DNA from 3 places in the Faecalibacterium tardum genome. Region 1 is predicted to be linked to each of the others. Evidence: riboswitches for the same ligand, from Rfam matches in the RefSeq annotation. Region 1 holds a riboswitch; each other region holds the start of a gene.
The links. A riboswitch is a leader RNA that binds a small molecule or an ion and turns the genes downstream of it on or off. The one in region 1 is predicted to bind thiamine pyrophosphate.
Positions count from the first base shown of each region.

Region 2: another riboswitch for thiamine pyrophosphate. It lies ahead of thiT (energy-coupled thiamine transporter ThiT); the one in region 1 lies ahead of thiD (bifunctional hydroxymethylpyrimidine kinase/phosphomethylpyrimidine kinase).
Region 3: another riboswitch for thiamine pyrophosphate. It lies ahead of thiW (energy coupling factor transporter S component ThiW); the one in region 1 lies ahead of thiD (bifunctional hydroxymethylpyrimidine kinase/phosphomethylpyrimidine kinase).

Region 1 is NZ_JBBMEO010000001.1:350,668-353,935, reverse strand. Features, by position in the region: gene WMO44_RS01875 (aspartate dehydrogenase domain-containing protein) at 120-920, shown strand; gene WMO44_RS01870 (NAD(P)-dependent oxidoreductase) at 939-1,835, shown strand; TPP riboswitch at 1,895-2,002, shown strand; gene thiD (bifunctional hydroxymethylpyrimidine kinase/phosphomethylpyrimidine kinase) at 2,058-2,858, shown strand; gene WMO44_RS01860 (thiaminase II/PqqC family protein) at 2,851-3,268, shown strand, end outside.
Region 2 is NZ_JBBMEO010000004.1:132,806-136,073, forward strand. Features, by position in the region: gene sigG (RNA polymerase sporulation sigma factor SigG) at 1-675, shown strand, start outside; gene WMO44_RS05245 (sporulation transcriptional regulator SpoIIID) at 854-1,102, opposite strand; TPP riboswitch at 1,213-1,313, shown strand; gene thiT (energy-coupled thiamine transporter ThiT) at 1,400-1,966, shown strand; tRNA gene WMO44_RS05255 (tRNA-Ala) at 2,128-2,203, shown strand; gene WMO44_RS05260 (carboxynorspermidine decarboxylase) at 2,465-3,268, opposite strand, start outside.
Region 3 is NZ_JBBMEO010000018.1:9,262-12,529, reverse strand. Features, by position in the region: gene WMO44_RS10330 (glycoside hydrolase family 94 protein) at 1-998, shown strand, start outside; TPP riboswitch at 1,387-1,495, shown strand; gene thiW (energy coupling factor transporter S component ThiW) at 1,759-2,274, shown strand; gene thiM (hydroxyethylthiazole kinase) at 2,290-3,111, shown strand; gene thiE (thiamine phosphate synthase) at 3,098-3,268, shown strand, end outside.

The DNA of each region.
Region 1 (3,268 bases):
ACTTTTTATGTCCTGCCCCGCCGGGCTGCTGCAAACATCATTTTCCTTTTTGTACCCGATATGGTATACTGGTTATGAATATGCTGCCACAGGCAGAAAAAAGGAGTTTAGGATACGGTATGAAAACAAAATTGGGTATTGTGGGCTGCGGTTTTCTGGGCAACATCGTGGCTGACGCGTGGAAGAAGGGTCTGCTGCCGGACTACGAGCTGGTGGGCGTGACCAGCCGCACCCGCGCCTCGGCCGAAAAGACCGCCGCCAATGTCGGCTGCACCGTCTGTGAGGATGTGGACGCACTGCTGGCACTTGAGCCGGAGTATATCGTGGAGGCTGCTTCGGTGGAGTCGGTGCGTGCTATGGCCATCCCGGTGCTGAAGCGGGGCGTCAATCTGGTCATTCTATCCATCGGTGCCTTTGCGGATCTGGATTTCTACGCACAGGTCAAGGCAGCTGCCGTGGAGGGCGGTTCCAAGGTGCATCTGGCCAGCGGTGCCATTGGCGGCTTTGACGTGTTGCAGACTGTCACCCTGATGGCACAGGCGCAGGGCCTGCCGGAGACTGCCGGCATCGAGACCCATACCGGTGCAAAGGGCTTCCGCAACACCCCGGTGTGGGCAGAGCACCTGCTGACCGACACCGAAAAGACCACCGTGTTCACCGGCAACGCAAAGCAGGCTATTGCTACCTTCCCCCGCCGGGTGAACGTGGCGGTGGCTACCTCTCTGGCTACTACCGGCCCCGAGATCACCGGCGTGACCATGCACTCTGTGCCCGGCTGGGTGGGCGACGACCACTGCATCACCGCCGAGATCGAGGGCGTGAAGGCCGTGGTGGATATCTGCTCTTCCACCAGCGCCATTGCGGGCTGGAGCGCCGTCTCTCTGCTGCGCAATCTGTCCTCGCCCGTCTGCTTCTACTAATATAAGGAGGAGTCCGTCATGTTTGAAAAGCTTGTTGCCATTGAGCCTGTCAGTCTGATCCCCTCTGCCGAGGAAGAGCTGCACCGCTACGCCAAAGAGGTGGTGCTGTACCGTGACGTACCCGCCAGCGACGCCGAGATGGTGCGCCGCATCGGAGACGCCGATGCCGTACTGCTGAGCTACACCTCCCGCATGGGCAAGGAAGTCATTGCGCAGTGCCCCAACATCCGCTATATCGGCATGTGCTGCAGCCTGTACTCTGAGGAGAGCGCCAACGTGGATATCGCCTACGCACGCACCCGGGGCATCAAGGTGCTGGGCATCCGGGACTACGGCGACCGCGGCGTTGTGGAGTATGTTCTGCACGAGCTGACCGGCCTGCTGCACGGCTTTGGAATGCCCATGCTGCGGGACGAGCCGGTAGAGATCACCGGTCTGAAGGTGGGCATTGTGGGTCTGGGCGTTTCCGGCCGGATGATCGCCGATGCGCTGCAATTTATGGGCGCAGAGATCAGCTACTTTGCCCGCAGCGCAAAGCCGGACGCCGAGGCTGCCGGTATGACCTTCAAGCCCCTGCCCCAGTTGCTGGCGGACAGCGAGGTGGTGTTCACCTGCCTGAACAAGAACGTGCTGCTGCTGGGCGAAAACGAGTTTGCCCAGCTAGGCGCAGGCAAGGTGCTATTCAACACCTCCATCGGCCCCGGCTTTGACTCCGCTGCACTGGAAAAGTGGCTTGACCTGCCCGGCACCCGCTTCTTCTGCGACACCCGCGCCGCCGCAGGCCCCGTTGCCGAGGACTTTTTTGCCCGGGAAAACGTACGCTGCGCCAATGTGTCCGCAGGCCGCACCAAGCAGGCCTTTGTGCTGCTGAGCAAAAAGGTGCTGGACAACATCCGCACCGCACTGGGCGAGTAAGCGGTGCATTTTGCGCAGCCTGTTTTTCTTGCATCTTTTCCCCGATTGTGGTATGCTTTCTACTATAAAAAGGGAGCCCGTGCAAGCGGGCTGAGAGTGGGCTGTACTGTCCTGACCTGTGACCTGATTTGGATCATGCCAACGTAGGGAGATAGCGCTTTTATCTGCGGATATGTCTTTGCGGGCATATCCGCATTTTTTCTGCAAAGGAGCATTTCATCCATGAAAACTGCATTGACCATTGCCGGCAGTGATTCCAGCGGCGGCGCCGGAATTCAGGCCGATATCAAGACCATGACCGCCAACGGCGTGTTTGCCATGAGCGCCATTACCGCCCTGACGGCACAGAACACCACTGGTGTGACCGCCATTTTTGACACCACACCGCAGTTTCTGGCACAGCAGCTCGACGCCGTGTTCACCGATATCTACCCGGACGCGGTGAAGATCGGCATGGTATCCTCTGCCCCGCTCATCGACACCATTGCCGAGCGGCTGCATTTCTACGGCGCAAAGCATATCGTGGTGGACCCCGTGATGGTGGCCACCTCCGGCGCAAAGCTGCTGCAGGACGATGCTGTGCAGGCGCTGACCGAAAAGCTGCTGCCGCTGGCCGAGGTGCTTACCCCCAACATCCCGGAGGCTGAGATCCTGTCCGGCATGACTATTGCCAACGCCGCCGACATGGAGGCTGCTGCCCGCACCATCAGCGAGCGCTACGGCTGCGCCGTACTGTGCAAAGGCGGTCACCAGATCAACGATGCCGACGACCTGCTGTGGCGCGGCGGCACCGGCAAGTGGTTCAAGGGCAAGCGCATTGCAAACCCCAACACCCACGGCACCGGCTGCACCCTGTCCAGCGCCATTGCCTCCAATCTGGCTAAAGGCTACGACCTTGATACTGCTGTGGAGCGCGCCAAGGCCTACATTTCCGGCTGTCTGTCTGCCATGCTGGATCTGGGGCACGGCTCCGGGCCCATGGACCACACCTTCAACCTGAAGGGAGATTTTGTCCGTGACTGACCTGCCCTTTGTTTCGGCGCTGGTGCAGGCAGACCTGCCTGTGTGGGAGCAGTGCTTACAGACCGAGTTTCTGCAAAAGATGGAAAACGGTACCCTGAGCGAGGACTGCTTTAAAAGCTACCTCGTAGAGGACAGCCTGTATCTGCGGGAGTACGCCAAAATTTTTGCATGGGGCATGACCAAGGCCACCACCATGGCTGCCATGCGCACCTACTATTCCCTGCTGTCCTTTGTGCAGGAGAACGAGGACCTGACCCGGCTGCGATATCTGGAAGAGTACGGTCTGCGGGAAGCCGATATCCAGTCCCTGCCCCTGCGGCCGGAGAACCGCGCTTATCTGGACTGCATGATCGATGCCGCCCGCAACGGTGAGGGCGAGGCCGAGTGCCTGATGGCCTGCTTGCCCTGTA
Region 2 (3,268 bases), on a different contig from region 1:
GCCGGGGACAAGGCTGCCCGGGCGCGGATGGTGGAGGGCAATTTGCGGCTGGTGCTCAGCGTGGTGCAGCGGTTTGCCCAGCGGGGCGAGAATCTGGACGACCTGTTTCAGGTGGGGTGCATCGGGCTGATCAAGGCCATCGACAATTTTGACCCCGCGCAGCCGGTGCGGTTCTCCACCTACGGCGTGCCCATGATCATCGGGGAGATCCGGCGTTTTCTGCGGGACAACAACGCCCTGCGGGTAAGCCGTACCCTGCGGGACACCGCCTACCGTGCCATGCAGGCGCGGGAAACGCTGGAAAAGCAGCTAGGGCGCGAGCCCACCATGGACGAGATCGCCGCAGCAGCGGGGCTTGCCCGGCGCGAGGTGACCGCCGCGCTGGAGTCGGTGGTAGAACCGCTCAGCCTTGATGAGCCGGTGTACACCGACGGCGGCGATGCCATGTATGTGATCGATCAGGTGCGCGACCCGGACAGCGAGGAGAGCTGGATCAGCGGGTTGCAGTTCCGCGATACGGTAGCCGCGCTTTCCCCCCGGGAAAAGCGCATCATGGAGCTGCGGTATCTGCGCGGCAAAACGCAGATGGAGGTAGCGCAGGAGATCGGCATCAGTCAGGCACAGGTAAGCCGACTGGAAAAGGGCGCGCTGCAGCAGTTTCACACCGGGGGATGAAAGCAGCCGCTTTTCTCTGCGCCCCTATGAAAAAGCGGTTCAAAAGCACCCGCAGGTGTTTTTGAACCACGAATTATAATCATGCTTTCCTCTGAATATGGCCAAAGCAGCGCGGCGGCCATTCAAAATCGTCCCAGTCAAAAAAGACCGCTGCGCAGGGCAGTGGTCTTTTTTGGCTTTAGCGGCGGCTGTATCTGCGCCGGGTGGCAGCACCGCCTCGCAGGTGGCGCTCGGCCTTGTTGCGCGCCAGCACGGCACGCACCTGCCCGTACAGCGCAGGGCTGATGCTGCGCAGCCGCACGGCAACATCCTTGTGCACGGTGGACTTGCTGCACCCGAACGCAGCCGCCGCTGCCCGCACCGTGGCGTTGTGGGCAGCAATGTACTCCCCCAGCTGCACGGCGCGCTGTTCTGGATCGGCTTTCATATCCCGCCTCCCTGCGTTCCAGCTTTGCAATGGTATAACATACGCGCTGCCGGGGCGGAATATGTCTGCGGGCTTGACTTTTTGTCCCCCGGCGCGTATACTGTGGGCGGACATAAAAACAGGGGTGCCGTAAGGCTGAGATCCGCATAATGCGGAGTACCCTTTACCTGATCCGGGCAATGCCGGCGTAGGGAGTTTGCGGAACTGTCCGGTACGTTCAACAAACCTCCATGCGTCTGCTGCCAGCAGGCGCATTTTGTTTTTGTGTACTACTATGAGAGAGGAATTTTTTTCATCATGTCCAAAACCTATTCCAAGACCCGTATTCTGGTGGAATGCGCCCTGATGATCGCCATTGGCACGGTGCTTTCCAACATCAAGTTCTTCACCATGCCCAACGGCGGCAGCATTACCCTGCTGAGCATGCTGCCCTTTGTGCTGGTGTCCTTCCGCCACGGCGCAAAGTGGGGCCTGTTCACCGGTTTCGTGAACGCCTGCCTGCAAATGATCATGGGCTTCTACCCTCCTCCCGCTTCCACCTTCCTCTACTTCCTCGGTGAGGTGCTGCTGGACTATGTGCTGGCCTTTATGGCACTGGGTCTGGCCGAGCTGTTCGCCCGCCCCTTCAAGAACCGCACCGTAGGCGTGGCCGTGGGCACCTTTGCCGCCGGTTTCCTGCGCTTTATGTGCAGCTTTTTGTCCGGCGTGCTGGTCTGGGGCAACCTGAATGATGGTCTGGCCGCATGGACTTACAGCCTGACCTACAACGGCAGTTATATGCTGCCCGAGACCCTGCTCACCATGGTGGCCGCTGTGCTGTTGTGCCGTGTGGCCCCGCAGATCTTCGACCGTCAGGCACGCTAAGGTGTAGTTTTCTCAAAAAGAGCTCTCCCCTGCTTTCCGATCCCCGCCGGGCACACGCCCTGCGGGGATTTTTTGCTGCAAAAAATTTTCAAAAAACTGTTGACAAGCGCCCCTGTGGCTGGTATAATTACACACGTCGTCAGGCACAAGACAAGACATCTGGGGGTTTAGCTCAGCTGGGAGAGCGCTTGCATGGCATGCAAGAGGTCACCGGTTCGATCCCGGTAATCTCCACCAGAAAGAAAAGCACTGCACAGAAACGTGTGGTGCTTTTTTGTTAAGGCCAACCGAGTGAGGGTTTTGCTCAACCGGGAGAGCGCCGTGCATGGACTGCAAGAGGGTCACCGTGATTACAACAGCCCGGTAATCTCTACCAGAACCAAAGCACCACACAGAGATGTGTGGTGCTTTTTGTTTTATCTGCCGTTCACCTTAACGACCCCTTTCATGAAAAAAGCGTTTGTCGCAGCCCGCAGGCCGTGACAAACGCTTTTTATTTTACTGTGCGCCCAAGCGCATTTTGAAGTCCTGATAACCGAAGTGCACCAGCTCCCGGCAATTGCCGTCTGCGCCCAGCAGCCAGATGGGCGGCAGGGGCATGCCGTTGAAGGTGTTGTTCTTGCAGGTGGTGTAGATGGCCATATCGCCGAAGATGAGCTTATCCCCCTCAGCAAGAGGTGCATCAAAGCTGTAATCCCCGATGATATCCCCCGCAAGGCAGGTGGGGCCGCCCAGCCGGACAGTGTGTGCCTTCTCCCCTGCCTCACCGGCATCCAGCAGCGGCGGGCGGTAGGGCATCTCGATGACGTCCGGGGTGTGGCAGGCTGCGGACATATCCAGAATGGCAAGACGGGTATCCCCGTTGCACAGGGTGTCCAGCACGGTGGTAACCAGATAGCCCGCGTTCAGCGCCCAAGCCTCGCCGGGCTCCAGATACACCTGTACGCCGTACTTCTGCCGCACCGATAGGATGCAGCTTTCCAGCGTAGCAAGGGCGTAGCCCGGGCGGGTGATGTGGTGTCCCCCGCCGAAATTGAGCCATTGCATCTTGGGCAGCAGGTCGGCAAACTTTTCCTCCACCGCTGCCAGCGTCACCGCCAGCGCGTCCGCGTCCTGCTCGCAGAGGGTGTGGAAGTGCAGACCGTCCAGCAGAGCGGGCAGCTCCGGGTGCGCGGCTACTGCGGCATCCCATTGGGCGCGGGTAGTGCCCAGACGGCTGCCGGGGGCGCAGGGGTCGTAAATTTCGTGCCCCTCCTGCGTGGAGCGCTCCGGATTGATGCGCAGACCGATGCTTTTGCCCGC
Region 3 (3,268 bases), on a different contig from region 1:
ACTGGAACGACTGCCTGAACCTGAACTGCTTCTCCGAGCACCCGGGCGAGAGCTTCCAGATCACCGGCCCCAGCGAAGGTCCCGTAGCCGAAAGCGTATTCATTGCCGGTATGTTCGTCAAGTACGGCCACGAATACGCCCAACTGTGCGACCATCTGAATCTGACCGAGGAGGCCGCTGCCGCCCGCAAGCACATTGATGCCGTGGAGCAGGCCACCCTGACCGCCGGTTGGGACGGCGCATGGTTCCGCCGTGCCTACGATGCTTTCGGCAAGCCCGTCGGCAGCAAGGAGTGCACCGAGGGTCAGATCTTTATTGAGCCGCAGGGCATGTGCGTCATGGCTGGCATCGGCAAGGAGAGCGGACAAGCCGCACAGGCACTTGCCAGTGTGGAAGAGCGTCTGGACACCAAATACGGTGTGGTGCTGCTGCAGCCCGCCTACACCAGCTACCAGCTGAATTTGGGCGAGATCTCCAGCTATCCTCCGGGATACAAGGAGAACGCCGGTATCTTCTGCCACAACAACCCGTGGATCAGCTGCGCCGAGGCAACGCTCGGCCACGGCGACCGTGCTTTTGCGGTGTACCGCAAGACCTGCCCCGCCTATATTGAGGACATCTCCGAAATCCACCGTACCGAGCCCTACGTTTACAGCCAGATGGTAGCCGGTAAGGACGCTCCCACCTTCGGCGAGGCCAAAAACAGCTGGCTGACCGGCACGGCGGCATGGACCTTCTTCAACATCAGCCAGTACATTCTGGGCATCCAGCCCACCTTGGACGGCCTGCGGGTAGACCCCTGCATCCCCCACACCCTGTCCGGCTTCACCGTGACCCGCCGCTACCGCGGTGCGGTGTACCACATTACGGTGGACAACACCGCCGGGGTGCAGCACGGCATCAAGGCCGTTACTGTGGACGGCAAGACCATCTCCGGCAATGTACTGCCGCTGGCTGCCGCTGGTACTGAGGTAACGGTGCAGGTGACCATGGGTTAACCCGACTTTCTCTGCTTTTTCATATTATTCTCCTTTCTGTGACCAAAGCCGCCGCGCAGACCTCTGCACGGCGGCTTTGGTTTATAATGAAACAGTTTAACGATTGAAAATGCGCTCCGCGTTGCTCTGCGACCCCACTTGTGAAAATGCGTTTGGAGTAGGCCGCGGTTGCGTAGCAATGAAAGCCCCAGTGGGGCTTTCAAGCGGCGGAGCGGTCTGCGTGAGCAGATGGAGGGGCTTTGCCCCGACAAGTTCCCGCAGGCCGCGACAAACGCGAAATAAAAATAATCTTTCCGCTGAAGATGGCCAGAGCGCAAGCGGAGGCCATTCCAAATCGTCCCCCTTCCCTCTTGCATTTTTGGGGAAAGAGGTGTAAAATAACAGTCACAATCAAACACAGGGGAGCTCGTGCAGCGGGCTGAGAGGAAGTATAGCAAGCTTCGACCCTTTTACCTGATGCGGATAATGCCGCCGTAGGAAGTCATACCCTTTATGATTTTTTGCAGGAGGAGCCGCGCCGGGCCCCTCCTGTTTTTTTGTGCCTCTGCGGAGGTTCCGCAGCCGGCTGAGGGGGAGCGCCCTGAGCCTTGGATGAATGCAGCGATGGGAAGCCGTGTTCCGGCGTGAGAGGAAACCAGTAAGTTTCGACCGCACCTTCCGTACCTGTTCCCGCCTTGTGGCGGGCACGGGCTGTTTTGTTGCGGGAGCGCCGGTATTCATCCTGCGCTGCCGCAGATGATTGAAAAGGAGCCAATTTATCATGAAGAATCTCTCTGTCAAAAAGCTTGCCCTTGCCGGTATGTTCTGTGCCCTGTGCGTGGTGGGCAGCGTGTTCAGCTTTCCCATGTTCGGCAGCAAGTGCGCCCCGGTGCAGCACATGGTCAATGTGCTGTGCGCCGTTCTGCTGGGGCCCTGGTGGGGTGTAGGCGTGGCCTTTGTGGCTTCCCTGCTGCGCAATCTGCTGGGTCTGGGCAGCCTGATGGCTTTCCCGGGCAGTATGTTCGGTGCGCTGCTGTGTGGCCTTGCATACCACAAGACCAAAAACCTGATTGCCACCGTGGTGGGTGAGGTGTTCGGCACCAGCATTCTGGGCGGCCTGTGCGCATGGCCCGTGGCCATCTTCCTGATGGGCAAGAGCGCTGCGGACATCGCTTTCTACGCCTACATCGTGCCCTTCCTCATCTCCACCGCCGTGGGTGCGGTGATCGCCGGTGCAGTGGTGTTCAGCCTGCAGCGCTCCGGCGCTCTGCGCTCCATGCAGAACAGCCTTTCCTGAGCGGAGGTGCCGGGAATGCTCAAAACCGCCTTTGAGAACCTGCGCAGCCGCAGCCCTCTCATCCACAACATCACCAACTACGTCACCGTGAACGACTGCGCCAACATGGTGCTGGCCTGCGGTGCCTCCCCCATCATGGCCGATGATGCCGCCGAGGTGGAGGAGATCACCGCCATCTGCGGCGGGCTGAACATCAACATCGGCACGCTGAACAGCCGCACCGTCACCAGTATGCTGCTGGCGGGCAAAAAGGCCAATCAGCTGGGGCATCCGGTGGTACTGGACCCGGTGGGTGCCGGCGCCTCCCATCTGCGCACGGACACCGCCTTCCGCCTGCTGCGGGAGGTGCAGTTCACGGTGATCCGTGGCAACATCTCGGAGATCAAGACCCTTGCCTCCGGCGCGGGCACCACCAAGGGCGTGGATGCAGACGTAGCCGACAAGGTGACTGAGGAAAATCTGGACAGCGCCGTGGCCTTTGCCAAGGCTTTTGCCGCCCGCACCGGCGCGGTAATCGCCATTACCGGCGCTATTGACATCGTGGCCGATGCACAAAAGGCCTACTGCATCCGCAACGGCAACGCCATGATGAGCAGCATCACCGGCACGGGCTGTCAACTCTCTGCCCTGACGGCGGCCTTTGTCACCGCTAACCCCGGCCAGCCGCTGGAGGCCGCCGCTGCGGCGGTGTGCGCCATGGGTCTTGCGGGCGAGATTGCCCACCAGCGGCTCACCCCGCAGGACGGCAACGCCACCTACCGCAATTACATCATTGATGCCATTTACAACATGACTCCCGATCAGCTGGAGAAAGGCGCAAACTATGAAGTGCGATAAACACACCATGCTCCTGTACGCGGTGACCGACCGCGCATGGGTGGGCGAGCAGACCTTGTATCAGCAGGTGGAAAGTGCCCTGAAGGGCGGTGCCACCTGTGTACAGCTGCGGGAAAAGCAGCTGGGCGACGCCGATTTTTTACAGGAAGCCATCCAG